DNA from 4 places in the Brevibacillus sp. AG genome. Region 4 is predicted to be linked to each of the others. Evidence: riboswitches for the same ligand, from Rfam matches in the RefSeq annotation. Region 4 holds a riboswitch; each other region holds the start of a gene.
The links. A riboswitch is a leader RNA that binds a small molecule or an ion and turns the genes downstream of it on or off. The one in region 4 is predicted to bind S-adenosylmethionine.

Region 1 (7,338 bases), 120 kb from region 4:
AGCAAGGAACTGGCTGCTCATCATGGGCTTCATCAGCATGACATTCATATTTTGGAGGGGCTTCTGCTCGATCATGTCGAACCGGGTGATTATGAACTGATCGCACTGCCGCTGCTTTTGATGGAAGCAGATGGGAGTCCGGTACGTGCAATCTTGCGTCGTTCGTGAGGCTGCATATTGATAAAGCAGTGATTTTCTCGAATAATAATAGGGTAACTACAAAAACCATCATCACGGCGTACGTATGAAGGGAATGAAAAAGTAGATGGAAGCGATGACCTTTGTCCTTTTTGGCGCAACAGGAGATTTAGCAAAACGCAAAATTTTCCCTGCGCTCTTTAACTTATATGTAGATCAAAAGTTGCCTGCTGCCTTTTCGATTATCGGTGTAGGGAGAAGGGCCTGGTCTGGTGACGAATTTCAGGAATCTGTTCGCCAGTCTGTCCATGAGTTTTCCCGTCGAGCTCAGATTGCTTCCCACGAACTAGACGCTTTCTTGTCTGCTTGTCGCTATGCGGAAGTAGATGTCATGGAACCGCGTGCTTATGAAACGTTACATGATCTGGTCCTCCAAAGAGAGCAAGAGCTGCAGATTCCGCAAAACCGGATGTTTTACTTGTCAGTAGCCCCGCAATATTTCGAGGGAATTGCAACCAATGTTAAGGCCAGTGGACTGGGTTCAACGACAGGCTGGAAGCGTCTGATCATTGAAAAACCGTTTGGACATGATTTGCAATCTGCCGAAGAATTGAATGAAAAGCTGGGGAAAGCATTTTTGGAAGAAGAAATATATCGCATTGACCATTACTTGGGAAAACCGATGGTTCAAAACCTTGAGGCTCTCGAATTTGCGAATCCGGTCTTCCAGGCTCTTTGGAACAACCAGTACATCGCCAACGTGCAAATTACGGCGAATGAAACGGTCGGCGTCGAGGATCGGGCTGGATATTACGAGCCAGCCGGAGCACTGCGTGACATGCTCCAAAATCACATGCTGCAAATGCTCATGATTATCGCCATGCAGCTTCCGAAGCGAATCACTTCCGCCCATATCCGCGAAGAAAAGCGCAAGGTGATGGCCGCCGTGCGTCCGATGAAGAAAGAAGAAGTCCGCACCCACGTGATTCGCGGTCAGTATAGCGCAGGACATATTCAAGGAACACCTGTGGCTGGCTACAGGGACGAGCCTGGTGTCGATCCAGTTTCGATGACAGAAACGTATATTGCCAGTCGTGTCTGGATTGATGACCCGTTTTGGCAAGGGGTACCTTTTTATATTCGTACGGGAAAAAGACTGCAAGAGAAATCAACCAGGATCGTCATTGAGTTCAAAAATCCGCATGAAAAGCTATATCAGGAACAAAATGAAACGACATCGCCAAATTTGTTGATCATTAGCGTGAATCCGAACGAAGGTATTGCCTTGCAGGTAAATAGTAAGAATCCGACAAATAGCGGTAAGATTGAGCCGGTGACGGTAGATTTCAGTGCAGGGACAAAAGACGTGCCGGAAGCGTACGAGCTGCTCTTGTTCGATGCACTCCGAGGGGATTCCACCTACTTTGCGCATTGGGATGAGGTCCGGCTGTCGTGGGAGTGGGTGACACCGATTTTGGAAGCCTTCGCTGAGAATTTGGTGCCGCTCTTTACGTACGAAGCTGGCTCATTCGGACCGAAGGCCGCAGAGCAATTGCTGGCTGCGGACGGATTCGTGTGGTGGCTGGATAAGGTCGAAGAACGAGTGCCGGTCACTGCAACGAGATAGACCAAAAGAAAAGGGAGCGGATGAGATGCGATTTGGCGTAATCGGAACGAACTGGATCACCGAGGAATTTATCCAGGCTGGTCAAGAAGTAGAAGGATTTTCTCTTCAGGCTGTTTATTCACGTACCATCGAACGCGCCAAGGAATTCGCTGACAAGTACCGTGCACCATTCGCCTATAACAGCCTAGAAGAAATGGCTGCAAGCAAAAATATGGACGCGGTCTATATCGCGAGCCCCAACTCCTGCCACGCGGAACAAGCGATCCAGTGCATGGACGCGGGGCTACACGTATTGTGTGAAAAGCCACTGGCTTCCAATGCGATTGAGGTAGAAGAAATGATCGAAGCAGCGAAAAGAAATGACGTGCTGCTCATGGAGGCTGTCAAATCTACGCTGTTGCCCAATTTTTTTGCGATACAAGACAACCTGCACAAGCTGGGAAAAGTACGACGCTATATTGCTAGCAATTGCCAATATTCTTCGCGCTATGACGCCTATCGCGAAGGGAAGGTTTTACGTGCTTTTGATCCTGCTTTTTCAAACGGAGCCTTGATGGACATCGGAATCTATTGTCTTTATCCGTTACTCATCCTTTTTGGCAGACCAGACGACATCAAGGCAGAAGGAATTGTGCTTGATTCTGGAGTGGACGGGGAAGGCAGCATTCTTTTGAAGTATCGAGAGATGGATGCAATCATTAGCTTTTCGAAAATTACGACCTCCTATCAGCCAGCAGAAATCCAAGGGGAGGACGCCACGATGGTGATCGATCGAATCAACCATCTCAAAGAAGTGGACATTCGTTATAGAGACGGACGAATCGAGCAAGTGACAAGGCCGCAGACCCCGAAGACCATGCATTATGAAATTAGGGAGTTCCTACACTTGGCAAGGATAGGGGCAAGACAATCTGCAACGAATTCGCATGATGTCTCCAAAACGACCATGCAGGTCATGGATGAAGTAAGAAGACAGATGGGAATCGTTTTTCCTGCGGATCATAAAAAACGGTAAGTAAAGGGGAGGGCATTTGGGATGAAAATGTATGATGTAACCGCCAACGTGTACGAAGGAATGACGGTGTATAAAAACAAGCAGGAAAAGCAGCCGAAAATACGTACCGCTACCAATGGCTATGTAACAGAATCGAGAATCGATATGGATCTTCATTCTGGTACCCATGTAGATGCTCCCCTGCACATGGTGAATGCTGGCGATACATTTGAGAGTATTTCATTGGAGAAGCTAGTGGGCAGTTGCAAGGTTCTCGATCTCACAGCGGTAGAGGACAGGATCACTCGCTCCGACTTGGAGAGCTTCGATCTTGAGCGAGGAGATTTTGTCCTATTTAAAACGAAAAACTCTTTTGAAGAGGCGTTCTCTTTTGAATTCATCTTTCTGTCAGAGGAAGGTGCAGAATATGTAAGTGAGCTGGGGGTACGGGGCATTGGTACCGATGCACTTGGAATCGAACGCAGTCAGGAAGGGCACCCCACCCATAAAAAACTGTTTGCAGCGGGCGTCATTGTCGTGGAAGGCTTGCGGCTAGCGGAGGTCCCCCCAGGCGATTATTTTTTGGTAGCTGCACCACTCAAGCTGATCGGCACGGATGCAGCCCCGGCAAGGGTCCTATTGTTTGAAGGATTACATAACGAATAATGGAGACATCATTTGTCTATCCAAAATGAAGGGGAGGGAAATACATGCTCAGACGACCAGAGCGCGATGAATACGCCGCTTATTTTGACTATTATATTGGGCTTGTACCGGAGGGGGAGCCGCTAACGATCCTTACGCAACAAGGAGAGAGGCAAGTCGCGCTATTTTCGTCACTTGCGCCTGAGCAAATTGATTATCGGTATGCACCAGGCAAATGGACGGTAAAAGAGGTTTTGGGTCATCTCGTCGATACAGAACGCATCATGAGCTATCGCTTACTGAGAATCGCGAGAGGAGACCAGACACCCCTCATCGGTTTTGATGAGAATACTTTTGTCGAACACGGGTGTTTTCGGCTAAGAAACCTCTCTGATTTATTGGAAGAGTATAAGGCTGTACGTGCTTCGACCATCGCGCAAGTCCGAGGAATCTCTCCAGAAGCGTGGTTGCGTACAGGAATTGCCAACGGAAACAAGCTATCTGCAAGGACGTTGGCTTATGTGATTGCAGGACATGAAGCTCACCACAGTACCATTTTGAGAGAGCGGTATTTAGGGTAGGTCTCGTATGGAAAGGATACAGACAATCGATTATGCATCGCCACTCGGCGTCTTGGAAATCAGTGGGACAGAAGACGGGGTATGTTCTATCCTATTCACAGATCGGGACGAACCCATTTTGCTTGAACAAGAAGACAATTGCCACGAGCCTCTCCTCGTTTGCCAGCAACAGCTGGACGAATATTTTTCCGGCAAGAGACAGTCCTTTTCTGTTCCCCTGTGGATGAAAGGGACAGACTTTCAGAAATCAGTCTGGCACACATTGACCACTATTCCCTATGCGCACAAGATTACGTATACGGAGCTAGCCGCGTTGATTGGGAAGGAAAATGCGGTGAGGGCTGTCGGGAATGCCAACGGAAAAAATCGGCTGAACATCATTGTGCCATGCCATAGAATTATTGGATCAAACGGGAGTCTAACAGGCTATTCGGGTGGCTTGTGGCGAAAGGAATGGCTACTGACCCACGAACAATGTTCGCAAAACAAGGAAGAATAAGGTAAAATTTGAGGAGAGTAGTGAGAAAAGACAATTTCATAGGTGGAAACAGGTTCCTTCGGGCGTAACAATTCGCCACAAGGATAATAGGGAAGCTCGGTGCAAATCCGACACGGTCCCGCCACTGTAAGAGGGGAGTCAGCGTCCAACAAGCCACTGGTCTATCAAAATAGACGGGGAAGGCGACGCTAGACGATGAACCCATAGTCAGGAGACCTGCCTGTTTCGACAACACTGATAGACCTACGGGAGATAGGGAGGTGTTAGAGATGGCTTGCGAAAAACAGCGCGTGGACAAGTGCGTCCCTCTTTTTCTGGCATTTTCTAACGATCGTCACGGTCGAGCGGAAAATGTTCTTTTTATTTTGGGCAGGATAAAAGAAGAGGAGGGCGTGCGATGATTCAACTTTTCATTTGCCAATGGTGCGGATATGTCGAGGAAAAAGAGCTACCTGAGGAAGGCCAGGAGGGTGTGTTTCATTGCACTTGCTGCAGTATGGAAGAGGTAGAGAGCCTGTTCACTCCCAACTGAAAGCCTTGCCAAATCAGCTTACAATCAGAAAAGAAAGAATTTTGTTGACGCTTGCCTTGGAATTTCTTAGAATAAAGCTCAACAGCATAAATGGTTCTTATCCAGAGAGGTGGAGGGTCTGGCCCTATGAAGCCCGGCAACCGTTGCATATTGCGACAAGGTGCCAATTCCTGCGAGACGTTTCGTCTCGAAAGATAAGAAGCGGGTTACTCTATTAGTAGATGAACCTTCTTCTTAGCGAAGAAGGTTTTTTTAATTTCATATTTTCTTTATCCAGAGAGGTGGAGGGACTGGCCCGATGAAGCCCGGCAACCGTCACGTATATTTTGTGACAAGGTGCCAATTCCTGCAGGACATATACGTCCTGGGAGATAAGGAGGGGGAGCATTAGCTGCTAACAAGCCTTCTTCTTATCGAAGATGGCTTTTCTTTTTATCTAAAATTCGGGGTATGGGGTGGTCAGGATGAGTGCAGAAGTGGTACGCGTGGGATTATTGGGATTGGGAACAGTCGGTGGAGGCGTAATCAAAACGATCCGTTCGCAACAGGAGAAGCTGGCTTCTCGTCTGGGAAAACGAATTGAGATCGTCAAGGCCTTGGTGCGTGACTCGGAAAAAGAGCGGGCGGTTCACGTCGACCCGGCTTTACTGACAACTGACTTTGAGGATGTATTGAGAAGCGATGTGGATATCGTAGTGGAGGTCATGGGCGGTGTAGAACCTACCTATGACTACGTCCGTGCTTTGATCGAAAAGGGCTGCCATGTAGTAACTGCCAACAAAGAGCTACTGGCGAAAAAAGGAACGGAGCTAGTCGATTTGGCAAATCAGCATCAAGTTCATCTGGCCTATGAAGCGAGTGTGGCAGGGGGCATCCCGATCTTGAGCGTGCTCCGGCAGTTCCTTCGCACGAACGATATCCAAGGTGTTCGCGGTATTCTCAACGGAACAACGAACTTCATTTTGACGAAGATGGAGGCAGAACAACTCTCTTATCAGGAGGTGCTCAAGCAAGCGCATGAGTTGGGCTATGCGGAAGCAGACCCTCGTTCGGATGTAGAAGGCTTTGACGCTATGTACAAGTTGTACATCCTGGCACAGCTTGTTTATGGAGAATCGCTGCCGCTAGCAGATGTTGTTCGTAAAGGGATTTCAGATTTATCAGCGGGTCACATTCGGATTGCGAGTGAGCTGGGGTACCGGATCAAGCTCATCGCGCAGGCCTATCAAGCTGAACAAGGAATTCGCCTATCTGTTGAACCAACCATGCTTCCGCTGAGTCATCCGTTGGCGCAAATCCACGACGCGTTTAATGCTGTGCAGCTATCGGGCAACATCGTGGGAGATTTGTTGTTTACAGGAAGAGGGGCAGGAGAGCTCCCTACAGCAAGTGCAGTCGTAGAGGATTTGGCCTATTTATTGACACAGCCATTCACACCGCATCCTACTTGGAAAGAAAAAACGGCTGACAAAGCAGGAGTCACGGTGGACTCGGAGGAACGCGTCCTGTGTTATCTAGAGGGCTCATGTCATACTGCTACGCCAGATCGTGTCTTGCATTTCCTTCAGCAGGCAGGAGTCAACGTGCATAAACTAAAAGTCCAATTCGACTTGGGGGGCGTATTGCGTGCAGGTCTGATCGTGACAGGAATCAGTAAAGAGCACGAGTCCCTATTGAAAAATGATTTTGGCTTAGAAGTGCGCTGCTTCCCCATTATCGAGTCTGCGTAAGTAAGAGGAAAAATAAGAAGAAAAGCCGTATTTCTAGTTACCTGGAAACACGGCTTCTTTTGTCAGGGGGCAGTCTCCACCACTTTTGCGCGCGGCTGTACACGCCCGTCACTTTGTATGTCGACACTCTCAGAAATGGATTCAATACGTTTTAGCAGGGCAGCGCCGTTGCTTTCATTCATGGGTACAGCTTGTCCCAATTCTGCGTGAAACGGAAGCATCGTCAGCTCACAATCACCGCTTTTCGTACAGTTTGCTTGCAGAACCATCGTTTCCCAAGTCTTGGGTTCGCTTGATCGTGTGAAAATGAAATTGCCTAGACTATACGCAATCCATTTGTCGTTGTATCGTTCAAAGCCTTGAAGTACGTGTGGATGACCGCCGACAATCAAATCTGCACCAGCATCGATGTAGGCACGAGACAACTCTTCTTGATGATCGACAGGATAATCGGAGCGTTCCTTGCCCCAGTGTGCAATCACCACGACGAGATCCGCTTGGTTGTTCGCATCTTGGATCGCTTTCACTGCTAGCGTAGGATCATAGGAAGCGGCCATACCTGGCTGGGAATCCCCTGCAAACCAGCTTGTTT
Region 2 (7,338 bases), on a different contig from region 4:
TGGCTGCAAATTATCGTTCATTTTCTTCAGTACGCGGTTAAAGATAGCGAGTTCTGCTTCGTCAAGGCCGCGGAGTGCCAGTTCCTCTTGCTCTTTGGCAGCTTCCAGCCATTCCGGGAAACGTTCGACTGCTTGCGGAGACAAGGACACATAGCGCTCACGCTTGTCATCACCCTCTGAGCGAATAATCCAGCCCATCTCTTCCAATCGGGTGAGTGTCCGGGTAATCGTCGGCGCTTCCACATTCAGGTAGTTACTCAATTGAACCTGGGTGAGCGATTCACGGTAATGCAAGCAAAGGATAATCCCCCATTGCGAACTGTATAATCCCATGGGAGACATAGTCCCATTTAACGATTTACTGAATATTCTTGCGGTTTGGCTGATTCGATGACCATAATATTGCATGAATATATACCTCCAGGAAAGCTGGTCCGATATATCGTACACTTTATTGCTTAAGTAAATATGTACAATAACATACTAGCAGTTCGGGACATATAAGTAAACGTTTATTCGATGGCGAAATTATGGATTTTATGCAAACAAAATGCCCCTTGCAAGGGGCACAAAAGGTAATGTTTTCTAAAAAAGTTCACTTGTTGAAAAATTATCCATTTATAAATATACTAAAAATGTAAATAAATAGATAATGAGGAGAACTCCAAATGAAACTTTCTTTTAAAAGAATTTTGTCTTCTTGCATGGTATTGGCAGCGTTGGCAATGGGTACACAATCGGCTTTTGCTAGTGACGGTTATGGAGATACGCAGGATAAGGCCGTTCTTATCAAAATTCATAATCCACTGTCCCATACTATTTCTGATAGCAATGATGTAGATTGGTACAAATATGATAATCGAACTGGACAGGGTATCGTTGTACAATTGGAATCTCCACAGAACCAAAACTATGATTTTGATTTGATCTATATTTCTGCAAACGGAAAAGTGAATCAAACATATAATCCTAACGATTTTGGACCAGGTGCAACCGATGTTCTGGGCTTCCAGTTAGGTCTTGGTGATCAGGTATATATCAAGGTTTATGGACATAGCGCAACTGATTTTGATAAAAAGAATCCGTACAAGCTTACTATTAATTAGTAGAAAAAGCACCCATGTGGTGCTTTCTCTTTTGCCACAAGTACACCCAGTGATACATTAATCCGCGGATAAGATACTCAATGGTCCTTTTTCATTGATGAGTGGTTCCAGTTCATAAACCGAAATGGGGAACATGGGGAAACCGACGTAGTAAGGCGTAATTTCGTACAACTGGAAGTAGATGACCAGTGCTTTGTCGGCTAGGTAATAATCTTGATCGGGCTTAATCGAAGTAAAGCCATTGAGTGTGGGGATGCTTCTTTCTTTGATTTGACGCTTGATGTTTTCAGAAATCACCTTGACGTAATCGCTTCCTGGCTTGAATAATTCACGTAGCGTATACAGCTTGCCTGTTTGGATGTCTGCGGTGATTGACCCGAGAAAGGTCATGCCGTGAGCCATTTGCGGTGTGTAGGCGTAGTTGCTCAACACGACACTGAAAATGCCGCGTTCGTTTGTCTTGATTTCGTAGCTTCCTTGCATTTCTGTATTTCCCGGTACCTGGACCCGTTGCTGCTCGTGAATTAAGCCTTGAACCGTTTGATAAATCGCCCGGTTGGTATCTTTTTCCGCTTGCTGGTTGGCTAGGCCTGCCAATTGCGGGTAGTAAATGGTGGTGTTCTGACGGCTAATTGTCCGTGTCAGCACGGTAGCTGGCAATTGATTGAGTTCCACTTTTCTCCGTTTGCCTCCTGTACGTGTGAGTTGTGTAATAGCCTATTCGAAATTGTTTTTGGCTGTTCTCACTTTTTTCACAAATTTGGCAAAGGTTTGGCTATATAATGGGGAAAGAATCCGATACATAAGTAAAAAGGAAAAGGGGGGCAATTATGATTCAATTGATTCGCAATACCTTGACTGACAAAGAAGGCTTTATGATTTTCATCCTATGGAATCATTTGTGGATGGCGGGACTCATTGCCTACCAAGTGGATGTGAACTTCTGGAAAGTGACGTCCTTGGGATTGCTGGTCACTTTAATTGTTTCGCCGTATTATTTCATTCGCAAAGATAGTCATGTCATTCGTTATCTGGTAGCAATCGGACTTATGTTTTATGCTATTTCCTTCGATCACTTTACCGATTACCAGGAGGTTACCTTCCTCGCCTTTATCGTCATGGGCTTTTTGGCAGCCTATTTGGACTGGAAGCTGGTAGTTACAGCGGGAATTGCCCAAATCATCGTTACGATTGTTGGATTTTATACGGGAACCTACGAGATTTTCGAAGGTGATTTTTCGGAGCTCAATTTGCTTATGCGTATTGTCACGATTCTCATGATGATGGGAGCCGTCACGTATCTATGTCTCGCCGGACAAGCCTCCTTGCGAAAAGCTGATGACGCAAGGCAGGAAGCGGAAGAGAAGGAGCGCCGTCTGGGAGAAATGCTTTTGAACATCCAGCAAATGACGGAACAGCTGGATCGTACAAGCGATCATGTGCATGAGCATGCGGAAGGTACGAAGCGCAATACAGATGAAATGATGGTGGCCTTTAAGGAAGTCGCTACAGGTATGGAATCGCAGGCGAATTCTACGGTGAAAATCGAAGAAGAGGTTCAATCCATCGACCAGGAAATCGAGGCAGTCACAACACAGACCAACGCAATGAAAACGGAATCGCAACAAAACAACCGTCGTCTGACTGAAAGCGTTCAGATGATGAACGAGCTGTCCTCGCAGATGGAGCAAATTGTGCAGGCAGTCAATGTAGCAGCCTCCACGATTCACCAGCTCAATCGGCAGGCGAACCGTGTAGAGGAAATTGTTGGCGCTATTAATCAGATCGCGACACAAACGAATCTCTTGGCGCTGAATGCGGCGATTGAATCGGCGCGTGCAGGCGAACATGGACGGGGATTTGCTGTTGTAGCGGATGAGGTACGCAAGCTGGCAGAACAAAGCGCGACAGCTACGCAGGAAATTACCGACATTCTGAAATCACTCCACCAGGAAAGTGAGAATGCGGTGCAGCATATGAGCAATGGGGAAACGTCTGTTGCAAAAGGCCAAGAACTGGCCGTGAAAACAGTGGCCTCCATCGAAGCAGTGCGTGCCGGGATGATGGCCTTCCTGCAAGCAGCTGATCAAGTAAGCTCCAGCATGGACCGGGTAAAAGTGCGTTCCGGAGAAGTTGCCATCGAGATGTCGACCATTACAGCTGTAACCGAGGAATCGGTAGCCAACTTAGAAGAGCTGTTTGCGACAGCAGAAAACCAGCATCAAAAAGTGCGTGAGATTACGGAAGAGCTGGGCGAGCTGAATACGTTGTCTCATCGTCTCCAGCAAACCTTTCACGTGAAATAGGTTTCTCGATGCTGGAAAGACGACTGTTTAAACTTTTATTCACTTTTAGAAGTGTTTGGAATTGAGAAAAAAGAATTGCATTTTCGAACCGTTCTGCTAGAATGAATTCCATTGTAACTAAATATATTCACCTACCTTATCAAGAGCGGCGGAGGGACTGGCCCGATGATGCCCGGCAACCACTGATCATGTCTATGCATGAACAGAAAGGTGCCAATTCCTGCAAAACCTGTACCATGGTTTTGACAGATGAGGAAGAGAACGGCTACGTACGCAAACTCTTCCTCCGGGAAGAGTTTTTTTGTTGTATTTGTAAAAGGGGAGGAGTAAATAAACGAACAATAAATTAATTTTATAAGAGAATATTCGTAAATACTATTGAAAAAATGGGTAAAAAGCCGTACATTACCTAATAGGATAAAGAAAAACGTAAAGTTCGGATAGGGAGAGATACATCATGAAGAAGTTATTGCTGGCATTAACGACATTCGCAGTATTGGCAACAGGGTGCTCGACTGGCACAAGCGCACCTGCAGATCAGCCAGGAGGACAAGCAGCAGGACAAGAGGGCGCGGACAAAAAGCGAATTGCCTTGATTTTGCCCGAGAAAATTGGTGTGAACCCGTTCTTCCAACAAATGGATGATGGTGCAAAGAAAGCCGCACAAGAGCTGGGCGCAGAAGTGAAAACGATTGAATCTACGGACCATGGAGCGATTGAAGAGAATTTGCGCGTGGCTGTTGCAGAAAATTATGATTTGATCATCACTTCTTCCTTTACATCAGAGGATGCATTGAAAAAAGTAGCAACCGAAAATCCTGACCGTAATTTTGCGATTATTGATACCGTAGTGGATTTGCCAAACGTTCGCAGTGTTACCTTCCGCGAGCAGGAAGCGGCTTACCTGGTGGGAGCAGCAGCAGGTCTGGCAACGAAAACGAACAAAGTAGGTATGGTTGTCGCTCTCGATATTCCGCAGTTGAAAAAATGGACAGTCGGCTTCGAAGAGGGCTTGAAAGCGACGAATCCAAAGGCAGAACTGATGGTCAACTATGTAGGAAGCTTCACTGACCCGGCAAAAGCGAAAGAATTGGCTTTGCTCCAAGCTTCCAAAGGCGCTGACTTCATTAACGGTGCAGCAGCTGTAGGCGACCTCGGCGTTTTCGAAGCGGCGAAGGAAAAAGGCTTCTTCACAGCAGGTCAGGACGTTGACCGTACGACGATCGATCCAGAGCATATCGTTCTGTCCCAATTGAAAGGGACCGACGCGGCAGCTTATGAAACCGTGAAGAACTTTGTAGAAGGAACGTTCAAACCAGGTGTTGTTGCGTACGGCTTGAAAGAAAAAGGTGTTGGCGTAACCTATGTCACGCACGAAAGCAAAACGCCTCTGAACGCTTTTATTGGACAAGAAGTAGTGGATAAAGTGAAAGCGATCAGCGATGAAATTGTAGCAGGCACCCGCGAAGTACCAGATAAATTCTAAAAAGGTAGTTCGGTGCTGAAAAGCCAACTTTTTGAACGATTATTTAAAGCTTGTGCACAGTGATGGATGTGACCGACTACGGCTGTGTAGTCGGTCTTCCATTTTCATAAAAGGACGTACAGAAATGAGGGAGTGGGAATGACCGATCGCTTGGAAATGAGGGCCATGACCAAGAAGTACGGAGATTTTACCGCCAACGACAAGGTGTCGTTCTCACTGGCAGCAGGAGAAGTCCACGCGATTGTCGGGGAAAATGGAGCGGGAAAAACGACACTGATGCGGATGCTGTACGGGATGGAGCAGCCGACGTCGGGAGAGATCGTGTTAAACGGAAAGCCAGTTGTTTTTCGCGGACCAGAGGACGCGATTCGAAATGGAATTGGGATGGTTCACCAGCACTTTATGCTCTTCGGAGAATTCAGTGTGACTGAAAATATCGTGATCGGCTACGAGCCGAAGCAAGCGGGTTTTTTCAAAAGAAATGACGCGGAGGACAAGGTGCGTGCGCTTAGTGAGCAGTATCGCATTCCGATTCATTCGCAGACCAAGGTAGCGAATTGCTCGATTGGGGAACAGCAACGGGTCGAAATTCTTAAGGTCCTGTATCAAGGGGCGGATATTATCGTGCTGGACGAGCCTACCGCTGTACTTACTCCGCTGGAGGTACGCGACCTGCTGCAAACGATTCGAAACCTGGCAGAGAGTGGCAAGAGCGTCATTTTGATTACACATAAGTTGCAGGAAGTCATGGAGGTAGCCGATCGTATTACGGTACTGCGCGGAGGCAAAGTGACGGGAACGGTTTCGCGGAATGAGACAAATGCGGATGATTTGGCAAGATTGATGGTTGGACGTGAATTGCAGGAGCTAGCTGAGCGAGTTCCTCTGGATAAAGGCCCCTTGTTGCAGGTGGAGAATCTCACGGTTCGAGAAAAGCAGACATTGCTCGATCAAGTCAGCTTTACCGTGCATCACGGCGAAATCGTAGGAATTGCAGGTGTTTCCGGGAATGGTCAATCCGAGCTGCTACAAGCGATCAGTGGTTTGCGTGCGGCACAGGAGGGTACGGTGCGGTTAGGCGGCAAAGATGTGACGAATAAATCAGTAGCCACCATTCGGGATGCCGGCTTGGCGCATATTCCGGAGGATCGTTACCTGTGGGGAACGGCCAAACTCTCAAGCGTCGAGGAAAATGCGTTGATGGGCTATCAGAGAAAGCCTGCTTACAACTGCCGAGGCGTCGTTTTGCGGGAGAAATTCCGCCAAGTCGTAAAAGGCTGGGTTGAGCAGTTTGCCATCAAGACTGGCTCTCGGCAATTGCAGGAGCTGGCAGGGAATCTGTCAGGTGGAAATTTGCAAAAGCTGATCGTAGCAAGGGAGCTGGGACATGAAACCCCGTTTTTGATTGCGGCTGAGCCTACGCGAGGGGTGGATATCGGTGCCATGGAGTACATCCATCAGGCGCTGATTGAAAAGCGCAATCAGGGAGACGGGATCTTGCTCGTCTCCTCCGAGTTGTCCGAAATTCTCGCCTTGTCTGACAGGGTTTTGGTCATGTATAAAGGGCGAATCGCTGGAGAGCTTTCACGCCTGGAGGCAACCGAAGAAAAAATCAGCGTGATCATGGCGGGGGGAAGCATTCATGGCAGCAATCAAAGAGCTATCTAAGTCATTGGTTCAGCCGTTCTTGGCTGTCGTCATCGGTTTGTTGACCGGGGCGCTGGTCATTGCTGCAGTTGGCGAATCGATCTTGGGCACCTACCAGGAAATGTGGAAAGGGGCCTTTGGCAGTTTTTATTTCTTTACGTCTACATTAGCGAGAGCCACGCCTATCATGCTGATTGCCTTGGGTCTTTCCCTCGCATTTCGGGCAGGGGTATTCAATCTTGGGGCGGAAGGGCAAATGGTGCTGGGTGCCGTCAGTGCTGCGTTAGTCGCGATCTACTTGCCAGCACCGGGAATGATCAAAATTGTGGCGGGTATTTTCGCAGGGATGGCAGTCGGTGGGTTCTGGGCGTTGTTGCCAGGCTTTATGGAAGCCCGCTTTCGTATTCCGTTGCTCATCTCTACGTTGCTCTTCAACTATATCGCGGTATTGTTTGCGAGCTATCTCGTGACAGAGCCATTCCGGGATCGCTCAGGTTCTGCGGCACTGGCACAGACCGTCATGCTGGAGAAAAGCGCTTGGCTTCCGAAGCTGTTTGCCGGGATGAGCGTGCATGCAGGGTTTTTGTTTGCGATCGTTGCAGCGCTGCTGTTGTTCTGGGTACTTCGTTTTACGCCTTTTGGCTATGAAGTGAAGATGCTGGGTCAAAACTCGCTGTTTGCTCAATACGGAGGAATTAATCGCATTCGGGTGATGCTGACCGGGATGTTTGCCAGTGGTGGACTGGCTGGCTTGGCGGGAACCGTAGAGGTAATGGGGGCGCACTATCGTTTT
Region 3 (7,338 bases), on a different contig from region 4:
CATAGCCTTCGAAATACTCACGTGCTTTTGCAGTCGCTTCCTTGTCTTGACCTGCGAATACAGTGAAGATGTTATCTGGCTTTGTAGCGTGATTCAAGGAATGTACAACTGCTGGACGAGCGAGTCCTGCCGCGCAGCCACAAACCGAGTTCACGACTACTAGTGTCAGGCCTTTTGCATTTGGCAATGCTTGCTCTACTTCTTCAGCAGTGCGAAGCTCTTGGAAACCGTTGCGAGTTAACTCATCGCGCATCGGTTGAATTACTTGGCTCATATATGCTTCATAAGACATCATTGGGCAACCTCTCCTTTATATCACGAAGTTCAACTTACTTATTATTATAACCCGATCACACCTACCCGAGAAAGCAGGAGCTACACTTCCATCAAAATGGTAAGAATCATTGGATTACGGCCTGTCTTTTCGTAAATGAACGGCTTAATCACTTCATTAATCTGTGACTTCAGCTCAGACCATTCTTTGATTTTCTTATCCAATGCTTCCTGTAAACGACCACGAACGAGCTGTGTCGCTTCCTGAATCAAGGATTCCGAACCTCGTACGTATACGAAGCCACGGCTCACGATATCTGGGCCCGTCAAAATTTTGAAGTTCTTCATATCGAGGCTGACAACCACGACCATCAAGCCATCCTCAGCCAAATGCTTGCGATCGCGCAGAACGATATTGCCGACGTCGCCGATACCACTGCCATCAATGAGGACAATCCCTGCTTGTACTTTACTGAGCCACGCTTTTTCGCGGTTGCAATTCAGCACTTCGCCGTTGTCCATAATAAAGATGTTGCTCTCCTCGATCCCAACCTGTTGGGCCAGCTTGGAGTGAGTCTTGAGCATCCGGTATTCCCCGTGGATCGGGATGAAATATTTCGGACGAATGAAGTTGAGCATGAGCTTCAACTCTTCGCTGCTTCCATGACCCGATGCGTGAATATCAAATTCGTGACTCAATACTACGTTGGCACCTGCACGGAACAGCTTGTCTATCGTGCGGCTTACGTTAATCGTATTTCCTGGGATCGGAGATGCAGAAATGATCACCGTATCTTCCGGATAAATGGAAACGGTACGATGCGAACCGGCTGCAATCCGGGTCAACGCTGCCATCGGCTCACCTTGGCTGCCTGTGCAAATAATCAGCACTTGGTTGTCTGCGTAGTTGTCGATGTGCTTAATATCAATCAGCATGCCCTCTGGCATCTGGATATAGCCCAGTTCTTGTCCAATCAAGAAAACCTTTTCCATACTGCGGCCAATAACCGCCACTTTCCGATTGCACTGCTCCGCAGCATCTACCACCTGTTGGAGGCGATGTACGTTGGAAGCGAAGGTAGCCAGAATGATGCGACCACGCGCTTTGCGTACCACATCGAGAATCCCTTCCCCTACCGCTCTCTCTGACATCGTAAATCCAGGACGCTCACTGTTCGTACTATCAGACAAAAGCGCCAAAACGTCACCGCTCGCACCAAAGCGTGCAATTTTTCCGTACTCCGTTGTTTGTCCGACTGGTGTCATGTCAAACTTGAAGTCACCTGTGTGAATAACCATTCCCTCTGGTGTATGGAGCACAATTCCCAAAGAATCAGGGATACTGTGGTTCGTCCGGAAGAATGTCGCCTTCAGCTTCGCAAAAGGAATTTCCGTATCTTCCGAAATCGGAATCAGCTTCACTTCATTTTGCAAACGGTGCTCTTCCAGCTTCGCCTTGACCAAGCCCAGGGTCAGACGACCACCGTAAATCGGCACCTTGATTTGCCGTAAAATATAAGGAATCGCACCAATGTGATCCTCATGTCCGTGCGTTAACAAAAGTGCTTTAATCTTGTGCTGGTTATCCACTAAATAGGAAACATCCGGGATAACCAGGTCAATACCAAACATTTCATTTTCAGGGAATTTCACCCCGCAGTCAATGATGATGATTTCGTCCTCATACTCGACGCAGTACATATTTTTTCCGATCTCGCCGAGGCCGCCCATCGCGAAAATCTTAACGTCGCTCAAACTCTTTCCTCCTAACATCGTCGTGCATGATTATGGGAATCCGAACCAAGCATGCCATTCTTATTATATCACAACGTATGACGTTCGTTTCACACAGTCTTGTCTATTCCACACATTCATCTTCGGTCAATAATTGAATACTGATACTCCAAATCAGCAACTCTTTCATCGGTAACGACACTGGCTCTCGCCCAGAAGTCGTCCTTTGCATAGGAATCGCCCGTCCATACCTCCGTAATTTCTCCTGAAGAGAGCTTTAGTGGTACGGCTTCGATTTCTTTTACTACGGCGCCACTTTTGTTTTGCAGTCGCAGTTTCAAATCAATCTCCACCGGCTGATCCGACTGATTCCGTACGAGGATTAGACTTGTATACGGATACCCTGCACAATTTTTGGTACAATCTTGTCTGCTGTATACGATGGCGAGATCAATGGGCTTCTCATTGTCCATCTTCGCCGCTTTCCACTTGTCTTTTGCTTTTTGTACGACGGTGACATACTCCGCTTTTTTCAAAAAGGGTCCCATGCCTAAAAAGGCAGCAGCAAAAAAGCTAAACATGCCAAAGGCTGTGCATAGAAAAACGAGGTTCATTTTCCAAAACTGTTTTCTCATCGTGATCAAGAAGCCAATATACATGAGGATACAAACAAACACCAACAGGATACAAAAGTATAAAAATAGCTCCAAGTCGGCCGCCGTAGGTAACACCGGAATGCCATACTTCATTTGCCAATGTACATTCGCAGCGAAGCAACCTCCGTAAATCAATATGGCTGAAGCAATCGTGGGCCCCCATTTTTTCCAGAAAGGAGGCTTTTGGAATATTGCCGCAAGAACCCCCACCAAAACAGGAACGCCAAATAAGGGAATCAGCAAGTAATGCATCGAAAACCTCCCTCACTTCATTGTCATTATTTTCTACGAATGATATTCCGAAAAGTCTTCAAAATACATGGAAAACCATTTCGAAAAGGAGAGGGTTAAGCAAATGCAAACCGCTCGTCGCCTATTTCGCTATCGGAACATGATGCCCCTTCTCTGTCCCGTACTTTTCCTGCTTCTATTTCAGACGTTTCCTACCTATGCCCAGCCTCCCTATGCAAAATGGGGCAGGCTCGCGATGCAGGAAACGATGAAGCGATATCCAAACGCTCAAATTGTGGACTACCTGCACGTTGGACGAACACCAAAAACACCCACCACGTCGGAAGAGACGTTTAAGCTCTTGCTTCAAGAAGGCAATCGCAGGTGGGCGTTACTCGTTCATATTGAATTTGTGAATCAGACAGAAGAAGTCGTCAACATCTCCTATGAGGAGACCCGCTAGTCAGCGAGCTGTTCCATCTCTTTCATCATGACTTCCATGTCCATGTCAGCTGCCATCCCGTACGCGCGGCGCATGTTTCCATCTCCATCCACAAGGAACATGCGAGCCGTATGCGCATAAGAACCATCTGGCTGCTTCATAACCATCAGACCAAAATCCTTCGTCACTTTCTCTACAGCCTGAGCGTCACCGCGCAGGAACTTCCAGCCACTCTGATCTGCCTTGAACTTGGCTGCGTACTCTTGCAAGACTTCTGGCGTATCGTTATCAGGGTCAAAGGAAATGGAGATAAACTCTACTTTGTCTCCAAACAGTCCCTTTTCCTTCAACTGATCTTGCAGCTTGGCCATGTTGTACGTGGTAGCCGGACAAATATCCGGGCATTTGGTAAACATAAACTCAACCAGTCGTACCTTACCAGCACTTTCATTAAATGTATAGGTTGTTCCGTTACTGTTGTCTAAGGTGAAGTCTGCGATGGGCTTCAATACTTCGATCTTCTCTTGTGTCATGTACTTATAACCAAATACTCCGACGATAGCCAAAAGGATAATACCAGCTAACACAGGAAACCAATGTTTTTTCATCCCAGATTCCTGCTGCAATTGTGTTCCTTCACTCACGGGTTGCTTCCTCCCTGCTTGTCCCATGCGTGATGCCTCCTGATTACACACGGGAGGCATTCACACTGTTTCTATCACTTCTTACTGTTCTACTTCACCTGGCCATGCGAGCATGCCGCCAACCATATTCGCCACGTCATATCCTTGTGCACTCAAATACGCTGTAGCATTATGGCTTCTGGCACCACTACGGCAAACCATCACAATCGGAATGTTCTTATCCAGCTCATCGATACGATGTGGCAAAAAGCCGAGTGGGATCAGCTTCGCCTCTTTAATGTGACCTGCATTCCACTCATCGACCTCACGCACATCAATGACTTGCAGCTCCTCTTTGGCTTCCAGCTTTTCCAACAGCTCTTGTGGTGTCATTTCCTTTACTCCATGGCTCATCGCTATTTATCCTCCTATATGTACGATCAGATCAGTTGTAACCACCTCCATGATATCACACGCTTTTTTACTTTTCTAACGCGAAGAGCACTTGGCTTTACCCTGCATCTATGCTCCCTATTTTCTACCATTATCTCCTATTTCGCTGTGGCAGTAGCCACACGGGATGTGAACAGCTTGAGGCAAAAGCGTTACAAATTAATGGCATGAGTGAAACACCTTTCATCCATATATACATAAAAACCTCCCTGATAACTACATATTCTACATTGACAGCAAGGTGTTATTTTCATACAATTACGACAACAACTTTTCTCATCAAGAGCGGTGGAGGGACAGGCCCTACGAAGCCCGGCAACCAGCAGACTAGCTGCATGGTGCCAATTCCTGCAGAATCCAGTGATTCTGAGAGATGAACACAAGCCCGTGCATGATCGGAGCCTTCTTCTTCTCAGGAGAATGCTCCGTTTTTTTATTAGTCGATTTCATAGTAGAAGGAGAGATGAACATGTCCGATCAACAACAATGGAAGCCAGAAACGCTTGCGGTACACGGTGGGCAAGAGGTTGACCCTGTAACAGGCTCACGTGCTGTTCCGATCTATCAGACGACCTCCTACGTTTTCCGCGATACGGAGCATGCAGCCAATCTGTTTGGGTTAAAAGAGTTTGGGAACATCTATACACGCATCATGAATCCGACCCAGGATGTATTTGAGAAGCGTGTTGCCCTGCTCGAAGGTGGTGTTGGTGCATTGGCGACCGCATCCGGGCAAGCTGCCATTACATTCGCCATCTTAAATATTGCGCATGCAGGAGACGAGATCGTCGCTTCCAGCAGTCTCTACGGCGGTACCTACAACCTGTTCGCCCACACGCTCCCCCGCCTCGGTATCAAAGTTCATTTTGCTGATCATTCCAATCCGGAAAATTTCCGTGCCTATATCAACGAAAAGACAAAAGCCGTGTTTTGCGAGACGATCGGCAATCCACGCATTGATGTCGCTGATATTGAGGCGATCGCCAATATTGCCCACGAAAATGGCGTACCTTTGATCGTGGACAACACCTTCGCGACTCCGATTTTGTGCCGTCCTTTTGAGCACGGGGCCGATATTGTCGTGCACTCCACCACCAAATTCATCGGCGGCCACGGAACAGCAATTGGCGGTATTATCGTAGACTCTGGAAAATTTGACTGGAACAACGGAAAATTCCCTGGTCTGACTACACCAGACCCAAGCTACCATGGCGTTGTCTATACAGAGGCAGTCGGTCCGCTCGCCTATATTATCAAGGCGCGCGTCCAGCTCCAGCGCGATATTGGTGCTGCCGTCGCCCCGATCAATTCCTTCTTGTTCCTGCAAGGATTAGAAACACTGCATCTGCGCATCGAACGGCATAGCCAGAACGCCTTGGCAGTAGCCCAATTCCTCGCCAATCACTCTGCCGTAGAGTGGGTGAGTTATCCAGGACTCGAGTCAGACTCCCAGCGTGAGTTGGCACAAAAATATTTGCCAAAAGGTGCTGGCGCGATCCTGACCTTTGGAATTCGCGGTGGCGTTGAGGCAGGAAAAACGTTGATCGAGTCCGTGAAGCTGTTCTCCCATCTCGCAAATGTCGGGGACTCCAAGTCACTCATCATTCATCCAGCTAGCACAACACATCAGCAGATGACACAAGAAGAGCAGGCAGCAGCCGGAGTGACTCCGGGACTTATTCGCCTCTCCGTCGGTACAGAATCGATCGACGATATCATTTCTGATCTGGAGCAGGCATTGCAGCGTGCGTTGCAATTATCCACGGTAGGTTAACCATACCTTCAAAAGAAAGAAGAATCATGATCTCTCTGGATAGAGATTTATGATTCTTCTTTTACTTTTCTATTCATGTTCGAAAAATGTTGAATTTTAAATTCGTTATTTATAAAATACATAATTATGTACAAATTTTGGAAGGATGAATAGACGTGAAAGTTTTGAACATCGGAAGTGAACGGACAACGTATCGCGTGGAGATTTCGTATTCTCCTTTATTCGAAGCTGCCTTGGGAATCGCTGCCGCTACCTACGATCAATTGCATCACACGATGGAACACCCTCCTGCCTACTGGCGTCAACTGTTGGACGAGCTATCGCCTTCTGTACGGCAAGAGGTCGACTATGCGAAGGAGCACAACACGTGGAAGACGCTTTTGCAACTGCTCGATCTTTGCCCTTTCGCTGATCTGGATTCATTTCTCTCGTATGTCAGAGAGCTCTCAACAGAACAGCTCCGATACGAGGCCCTCCCTTATCTAGGTGAGAATATGCAAGAAGCACGTTGGAAGGCTGCACAAGGAAGCAAGGAGGATTGCGCCGCTTTACAGGAAGCGTGCCGCGCGCACCTCTTTTTTGAATCGTATATCGGACATATTACTTCCGTTGATGCAGAAGAGCTGAGGAGTCATATTCTCCGATTGATGGAAGGCTGGTATGGCACCCACATCAAGCCGCATGAGGAAGAAATCGTTCGCATGCTAGAACGGGATTGGTCGCAAAAGCAAAACAAGCTAGGGAAGCTCACCCCGGAAGCCTTGGTGGAGTATGCGACGGGATCGAGCTACCTCCCTGAGCCTGCCGTGACACGCGTACTACTGATCCCACAAGCGATCTATCGCCCGTGGACCGTACAGGCCGATGCTGTCGGGACGAAAATTTTTTATTACCCTGTTGCCGACGAAAATTTGCACGATGCTGTAGATCCAAATCAGCCACCCCCTTCACTGGTGCAAGCCTTAAAAGCACTCGGAGATGAGCACAGGCTGCGCATGGTCAAAATGCTCGCGGAAAAGGACCTGAGTCTGCAAGAAATAACAGAGCAACTCTCTATGGCAAAATCGACAGTGCACCATCACCTGTCCATGCTGCGGTCTGCCCATCTCGTTGAAACAGTCGGCTCCCGTTACAGACTCCGCCGTCATACTC
Region 4 (7,338 bases):
TGCAGAGCTAAAAGAACAACATGTGCGTATTAAAGAAGAATTGCATTCCCGATTGAATGATCCATTGCCAAAACCGTTTCAGCTAGGAGACAAAGGCACTATGCATACTTATGGGGAAATGATGGTCTTCACTCTTTTCCATGAAGGGATGCACATCGGATGTATTTCGTCATTGCGAACAGCGATCGCAGCTGCTAAATAAGGAAAATCGGACAAAAACGCGGGAATTTATTATCCGCGTTTTTCTTTTTGCCTCCGAATCTGCAAAAAATGAAAACCGCTCCAATGAGGAGCGGTCCTTGTCGAGCCCGAATTGCTTATGGGGTTCTACCGGTTATTCTCTTTGGCTCTTCAACCTCCATCGTAGAGAAAAGTAGCTAAAGGAATCGGTTAATCTCCATACGACTTTCGTCGATTGCTTGATCATGATTATCCACGGATCTTCGCCTCCTGCAAGGCATTTCGCCGTTTACTTACATGAATCATCGGGCTCGACAAAAATAGTATGACCTTCTCGCTGTTTTTCATACATCCTCTTTACAATAAATCTGCGGCCAGCTGTGCAAGCACACTCCGTTCGCCTTTTTCCAACTGGATATGTCCAGCCAGCTTTTGGTCTTTAAATACTTCTACCACGTAGGTTAAACCGTTGTTGCTCTCATCCAAGTATGGATGATCAATCTGCTCAGGATCACCCATTAGTACAATTTTCGAGCCGTCCCCTACCCTCGTCAGGATCGTCTTCACTTCATGCTTTGTCAAGTTTTGGGCTTCATCAATGATAATAAATTGTTCGGGGATGGAGCGCCCACGAATATATGTCAAAGCTTCCACCTGCAAACTACCCATGCCTGCCAAAATTTTATCCAGATCACCTGGGCGCTTTGTGTTAAACAAATATTCCAAATTATCATAAATCGGTTGCATCCACGGTCGAAGCTTTTCTTCTTTTTCGCCGGGCAAATAACCGATGTCTTTTCCAAGCGGAACGATAGGTCTTGCCACTAACAGTTTTTTGTATTTTTGCTGGTCCTCGATTTGCAGCAGGCCCGCTGCTAATGCCAGCAAGGTTTTTCCTGTACCGGCCTTACCGGTCATAGTTACTAAAGGAATATCATCTCGTAACAGCAATTCGGTTGCCATCCGTTGCTGTACGTTACGGGCTCGGATGCCCCAAATCGGATCATCATCTGACACAAGCATTTCTAACGTTTTTCCGTCCGGGTCGACCTTTCCAATCGCTGAAATAGATGGGTTGCATTCGTCCTTCAGCACTAAAAATTGATGAGGGTAAAAGCGATAGCGTGGAAAACAGGAGGCCAGCTGCAGTTTTCTTGTCGCGTAGTAGTTCTTGATGATATCGGACGCTACCATCATCTTCTGATACCCCGGGTAAATACTGGAGAACTCCCCCACAACTCGATCCGAAAGAAAATCCTCTGCGGAAATATTCAATGCATCAGCCTTGACTCTCATGAGAGCATCCTTACTTACCAAAATGACCGGTCTTGGCTGTGGTTTTCCGTTTTCCTCCTCCTGTAAGTTTAGTGCGACCGCCAAAATGCGGTTGTCATTACTCATTTCTGTGAATTGTTTCTGAAGGCGGTGGAAAGAGGAATGATTCAGTTCCACCCGAAACAACCCGCCTGTTTCGAGAGTAATGCCAGTGTGCAATTGCCCCAGCTCACGAAAACTGTCAAAGAGCCGAGATACGTACCGAGCATTGCGGCCAATTTCATCCATGTACCGCTTTTTGGAATCGATTTCTTCTAATACGACAGCTGGTATGACTATTTCGTTGTCAGCGAAAGAAAACATCGCCCTTGGATCTTGCAGGAGTACGTTGGTGTCCAGTACGTAGATTTTCTTCAAAATCTCGCCTCCTATTCCCCTTCTTATATACCCTATGCAATTTTTGGAGGGATGCTCAAGTGCGGCGACGTGATGTACTACAGTCTATGTTCAGGTAGACAGAGATAGACGACCCATTGGCAGAATGAAAATCGGCAGCCCAGAACAAAATACTTGTAACCCTGCCCTCCTCCAGAAGGAAGGCAATACTGGGAAAGGGAGAATGCCTGTGAAACGGATCATGATCTGCTGCCTCGGTTTTAGCTTGTTGCTTACAGCATGCATGTCGGGCAAAAATCCACCAGCCAATCAGGCTGCACAGCCGAAGCATGCCACTCATACGCAACGCGTTCAGCAAACAGCTCCTGAGCCTGCTTATAATCAATCTTCTCAAGCCACCGCTGATCGTCTGGCCCAACTGGCAACACGTGTGAAAAGGGTACACAGCGCGACTGCTGTGGTCTTGGGTAAATATGCTGTAGTCGGTATTACTGTAGACCCGAATTTGGATCGCCCAGAAGTCGGCGTCATTAAGTATACAGTTGCGGAAGCACTGAAAGAAGACCCTCAAGGAGCGAACGCTGTCGTAACCGCAGACCCTGCCGTCGTACAGCGGTTACGGGAAATGAGAGATGATATTCGTCGCGGCCATCCTGTTGCCGGTATTACGGAAGAGTTGGCGGATATCGTAGGTCGGATCATTCCCCAACTGCCGCGCAGTGTGCAGCCTCGCGAAGAAACCCCTTCTCAAGTAAAAGAAAAACGCATGCACAAAGAGCCGCAAGGACAAAACAAAATCAACGCAAATCGTACAGGAACCTCCTTAAAAGAAAAAGAGGTATCCCCCGGATTCAAGCCCGGGAGAATACCTCTTTTTCTTTATGGACTGGTGCTTCAGATGGCAAATGATCCAAAGCTTGCTTCAAATCTGCCACCAAGTCATCGAAATCCTCTAAGCCAGCTGACAACCTGATCAAGCCATCTGTGATTCCCCTTGCAGCTCTTTCCTCAGCAGGCATCGCTGCATGTGACATCGTAGCTGGGTACGAGAGAATCGTTTCCACTGCCCCGAGGCTGACAGCCACAATCGGCAATTTTACGCGATCAAACAATGCTTTTGCTCGCTCCCGACTCCCTACATCAAAAGAAAGAACAGCCCCATGACCAGTCGCTTGTTGTGTTTGAATCAGATGACCGGGATGATCCTCCAGTCCTGTATAGTAAACGCGGCTTACTTGTGGATGCGATGACAACCAGTCAGCCAAGCTCGCGGCTGTTTTCGTGCTGACATCTAGTCGGGCTTTCAATGTTTTGAGCCCACGCATCACCAGCCAGCAGTCCTGCACACCCAAAATCGCTCCCATGCCATTCTGGATAAAGTAGAGCTGCTCCCCTAACGCAGCCTCCCTGGTAACGGCCAGGCCTGCCACGACGTCGCTATGCCCTCCAATAAACTTCGTTGCACTATGAATGACCACATCTGCGCCAAGTTCTAATGGCCGCTGGTAATACGGGGTAAGGAACGTATTATCGACAATGACGAGCAAGCCGTGCTCCTTCGCAATACGAGAAACCGCTGCAATATCTGTCACCTTTAAGGTGGGATTGGAGGGGGTCTCCAGGTAAATCCCTTTCGTTGCCGATGTAATGGCCGCACGAACGGAATCTGTATCTGTTGCATCCACGAACGTAACGGAGATGCCCATTCTCGATAATACCTTGGTCAAAAACCGAAACGTGCCACCGTATACATCTTCCGCCACTACAACATGGTCTCCAGCTGAAAACAGCATAAATACGCTGGAAATGGCAGCCATGCCAGATGAGAACGCGAAACCGCGTGCGCCTCCCTCCAGAGACGCAATAGCTTCCTCCAAAGCCTGCCTGGTCGGATTGCCTGATCTGGCATAATCGAATGTACCTGGCTGATCGATATCAGCCTGATGAAACGTCGAAGCTTGATAAATCGGAACCGACGACGCACCTGTGAACGGGTCAATGCAAGTCGAACCGTGGAGGATCTTGGTTGCAAAATTCATCGTACACTCCCCCCTACGACCAAACTAGCATTCAATGCCTGAAACAAATCGGCTACGACATCATCTGGATGCTCGATGCCAACCGACAGTCGCAACAATCGATCACAAACACCGACATGTTCTCTGACTTCTTGCGGGATATCGGCGTGAGTCTGCGTCGCCGGATACGTACACAATGACTCGACACCACCCAGACTTTCCGCAAAGGACACGATTTGCAGATTTTGCAGGAACAATCCCACCTGTTCTGTATCGCGTACGCGGAACGATACCATCCCACTATGCCCAGTTGCTTGTTGCACCTGTATCTCATGCCCCGGATGCTCTGGCAGACCTGGATAAAATACCTCCGCCACTGCCGGATGCTCACGCAGCTTTTTCGCTACAATCAAGGCATTGGATTGATGACGATCCATCCGCAATGCCAATGTTTTCATCCCGCGAACGAGAAGCCAGCAATCTTGTGGTCCAAGTACAGCACCGATTGAATTGTGCAAAAACCGGATTTTTTCCGACAACTCTCCCCCTTTTGTTACGATGAGTCCAGCCAGTACATCGTTATGTCCTGCCAAATACTTGGTTGCACTATGTAGAACGATATCTGCACCAAGCTCCAATGGGCGTTGACAATACGGGGTTAAGAATGTGTTGTCTACAATCGTAAGGAGACCATGCTGTTTCGCCAATTGCGTTACTGCTCGAATATCGGTAATCTGCATGAGCGGATTGGTAGGTGTCTCGACGAAGATCGCCTTTGTCTCAGGGCGAATCGTATTTTTGAGTGCACCAATGTCACGCAAATCCACATACGAAAACGTCAGACCATAGCGAGAGAGCACTTGCTCGAACAATCGATAGGTTCCCCCGTACAGATCGAGTGAAACGATCAGATGATCCCCTTGGGAAAACAAGCCCATGACGGTATGAACAGCAGCCATTCCTGAGGCGCAAGCGAAACCTGCATCTCCTGATTCCGCTTCAGCGATGGTCTCCTCCAAAATAGTGCGAGTAGGATTAGCTGTGCGTGTATAATCGTATCCAGTGCTCTGGCCCAAGGCCGGATGGCGATAAGCCGTAGCATAGTAAACAGGAAAGCTCACCGCCCCTGTTTTTTCATCTCTGCCTACTCCCGCCTGAATCAATTTCGTTTCCAAATTCATGTCTGTTTCTCTCCCTCCAATAGTGTACGAGGGCATCAAAAAAGCCCTCTTTCCTCTGAAAGAAGGCTTTGTTTACGTCACCGTAAGCAAATCCTTCTCATCTTTCAGAGTTTGATAACTCTGCAGGAATTAGCACCATTATCTCCCTGTTAAAATACAGGTGATTGGTTGCCGGGCATCATCGGGCCAGTCCCTCCGCCGCTCTGGATAAGAAGATTGCTATTCAATTTGATTGACCCTAATACTAAAGGATCGGCAGGATTCTTGTCAACAATTTATTTCCACCCGTTAATTTGCATCTTTCAAGGCGGTCATCACTTGATTGTCCAGCTTCGCTGCCGCGTTTTTGTCATACGTCTTTTCATATTGTGGTTCTACGGAAATACGGGAACCGTAAAACATAATATCACGAACAGCCTCAATTTTGATTTCTGCCATGGCCAGCTTGAGCGGAACGCCTTCCAGTCGGTCTGTTTTGACGGAAGCACGACCATTTATGGCGAAAGACGAGCCGGCACCGATCAAATGCAAGACAACTTGCGGTTCCTTCGCAATATTAGCCAAAATACGTGAGCGATTATCCACGGCAAAACGAATCGTATCGGCGCTGACAGCATACGTCCAGGACAAGGAGCTGAGCGATGGTGCCCCTGACTCATGGTCTACTGTGCCCAAGGTAACAAAACGCTCCTTTTGCAAGAGCTTGAATAAATCTTCGGAAAGAGATTGGGAAACAGTTTCAGCCATTTCAAAGCCTCCTAACAAACGTTTTGTACGTTCATTTTACCCTTCGCCTAGCTGATAGGCAAACGTTTCCTCTCCACCTTGATTCTGGTTGTCTTTTTCCCTAGACTGGTAAGTAACGATACCGAATGATGGAAGGGGATGGACAGCTTGTCGCCTACAGACCGCCTCATGCAGCAAATTGATCAAGTCCTTGAAGAGCTTCAGGAAGTTCGGAAGGTAAATGAGCGGATGCATAAAATTGCGATGTTCTTGGAAGATATCCGACTAGCAGATGTGATCCAAAATTACACAGCCCCGCGCAAGCTGCTCTGGATCAATTTCCTCGCAGGTCTTGCCCGGGGTCTGGGGTTGACAATTGGTACTGCTATCGTTTTGGCTTTCCTCGGCTCCCTCTTGACGCAATTTCTTTCCATCCCCATTCTGGGGGATTACATCAGACAATTGGTGGAGTACGTCGAGACTTACAAGCAGCGGCCTTAACGATAGAGACTAGTCTCTGTCGTCGTCATGATCATCATCGTCATCATGATGTTTGTCGTGCTTTTTCCAATAGCCATACGCGTTGCCGTTGGGATGCTTATCTTTCTGCTTCCCTTTTTCTTTTTTCTTTTTGTCATCATCATCGTCTTTATCCTCATCTGTTGGCTTCACAGGCTCGACAATGACTTTTGTGCTTAATGCAACGTCAGCTTTCTTAACCAGCTTATCATCTTCATACAATGCGAATTGAATTGTTTTGGCACTAAAGGAATGATTCTTGTACGACAATGTCAGCGAAAACTCGCCTTTGTCATTTGGCTTAATCTCTTTTTTCTTCCCGTCAGGAGCGATCACATACAATTCAGTGTCGTCCTTTTTATTCCAGCCGCTTACTGTCCCCTTCACTTGAATGGACTTGGCGGCAGGATTGTTTACAGCAGTCGCCTTAATGGCATATACGGTCGCTTGATCCTTGTCAGGAGCGTTAACGATTTCTACCTGAACGGATTCGGAATCAACCTTCTTGCCATCCTCGTAAATCTCGATCAAGGCTTTTTGATCTTTTGCTGCTTGTACATCCTTTACTGAGACTGTGAAGCTGCCTACGCCGTCCCACAGCTTCTTCACGTTTGCGTCTTTTTTCACGCCATTATAGGTGACAGTTACTTTGTCTGCCCCTTGCTTGACAATTCCTTTTACTTTTAATTCCTTTTTCTTCGCATCCAATACAGACATAGTATGGATGATCATTTCCTTATCTTCTTCTGCTTTTGGTACGATCTTTACTTTCTCGCTATCAACCAGCTTGCTGCCTTCATAGGCACTCACAGTTACATACGGTTCATAGGATGCATCTGGAGCTTCAAAGCTGACCGTAAAAGAGTGCTCCTTGGTCGGAACGACTTCAATAATGTCGGAATTCGGCTTTTTCACAACCACCTTGGTGACATCCGAAGTCACAATCCCCTTTATGTACACCTTGTTATTTTCAGTCTTGGCATTTACGCTCACGATTTCTTCATCATTGTCTGTCAAGCGCACTTCCAGCCAAATATCGCTGT

Region 1: linked by a shared signal. The riboswitch ahead of POF51_RS06840 (homoserine dehydrogenase) and the one ahead of POF51_RS06255 (aminotransferase class I/II-fold pyridoxal phosphate-dependent enzyme) in region 4 are both predicted to bind S-adenosylmethionine.
Region 2: linked by a shared signal. The riboswitch ahead of POF51_RS12300 (BMP family lipoprotein) and the one ahead of POF51_RS06255 (aminotransferase class I/II-fold pyridoxal phosphate-dependent enzyme) in region 4 are both predicted to bind S-adenosylmethionine.
Region 3: linked by a shared signal. The riboswitch ahead of POF51_RS27440 (homocysteine synthase) and the one ahead of POF51_RS06255 (aminotransferase class I/II-fold pyridoxal phosphate-dependent enzyme) in region 4 are both predicted to bind S-adenosylmethionine.

Annotation. Positions count from the first base shown of each region.
Region 1 is NZ_JAQMYO010000002.1:383,260-390,597, forward strand. Features, by position in the region: gene kynB (arylformamidase) at 1-168, shown strand, start outside; gene zwf (glucose-6-phosphate dehydrogenase) at 266-1,765, shown strand; gene POF51_RS06815 (Gfo/Idh/MocA family protein) at 1,791-2,780, shown strand; gene POF51_RS06820 (cyclase family protein) at 2,802-3,425, shown strand; gene POF51_RS06825 (DinB family protein) at 3,470-3,985, shown strand; gene POF51_RS06830 (methylated-DNA--[protein]-cysteine S-methyltransferase) at 3,993-4,484, shown strand; cobalamin riboswitch at 4,518-4,722, shown strand; gene POF51_RS06835 (hypothetical protein) at 4,882-5,016, shown strand; SAM riboswitch class I at 5,111-5,217, shown strand; SAM riboswitch class I at 5,283-5,394, shown strand; gene POF51_RS06840 (homoserine dehydrogenase) at 5,481-6,746, shown strand; gene POF51_RS06845 (CapA family protein) at 6,809-7,338, opposite strand, start outside.
Region 2 is NZ_JAQMYO010000004.1:195,021-202,358, forward strand. Features, by position in the region: gene POF51_RS12280 (MarR family winged helix-turn-helix transcriptional regulator) at 1-408, opposite strand, end outside; gene POF51_RS12285 (hypothetical protein) at 669-1,106, shown strand; gene POF51_RS12290 (DUF3298 and DUF4163 domain-containing protein) at 1,164-1,781, opposite strand; gene POF51_RS12295 (methyl-accepting chemotaxis protein) at 1,937-3,412, shown strand; SAM riboswitch class I at 3,546-3,668, shown strand; gene POF51_RS12300 (BMP family lipoprotein) at 3,870-4,898, shown strand; gene POF51_RS12305 (ABC transporter ATP-binding protein) at 5,037-6,566, shown strand; gene POF51_RS12310 (ABC transporter permease) at 6,541-7,338, shown strand, end outside.
Region 3 is NZ_JAQMYO010000014.1:30,959-38,296, forward strand. Features, by position in the region: gene POF51_RS27410 (BrxA/BrxB family bacilliredoxin) at 1-295, opposite strand, end outside; gene rnjA (ribonuclease J1) at 376-2,046, opposite strand; gene POF51_RS27420 (hypothetical protein) at 2,145-2,915, opposite strand; gene POF51_RS27425 (YqzG/YhdC family protein) at 3,019-3,357, shown strand; gene POF51_RS27430 (SCO family protein) at 3,354-3,980, opposite strand; gene POF51_RS27435 (rhodanese-like domain-containing protein) at 4,062-4,373, opposite strand; SAM riboswitch class I at 4,686-4,792, shown strand; gene POF51_RS27440 (homocysteine synthase) at 4,882-6,186, shown strand; gene POF51_RS27445 (ArsR/SmtB family transcription factor) at 6,342-7,338, shown strand, end outside.
Region 4 is NZ_JAQMYO010000002.1:264,226-271,563, reverse strand. Features, by position in the region: gene POF51_RS06275 (DinB family protein) at 1-202, shown strand, start outside; gene POF51_RS06270 (PhoH family protein) at 538-1,872, opposite strand; partial or broken gene POF51_RS06265 (YhcN/YlaJ family sporulation lipoprotein) at 2,075-2,671, shown strand; gene POF51_RS06260 (trans-sulfuration enzyme family protein) at 2,703-3,890, opposite strand; gene POF51_RS06255 (aminotransferase class I/II-fold pyridoxal phosphate-dependent enzyme) at 3,887-5,050, opposite strand; SAM riboswitch class I at 5,145-5,264, opposite strand; gene POF51_RS06250 (pyridoxamine 5'-phosphate oxidase family protein) at 5,339-5,797, opposite strand; gene POF51_RS06245 (DUF5665 domain-containing protein) at 5,936-6,277, shown strand; gene POF51_RS06240 (hypothetical protein) at 6,287-7,338, opposite strand, start outside.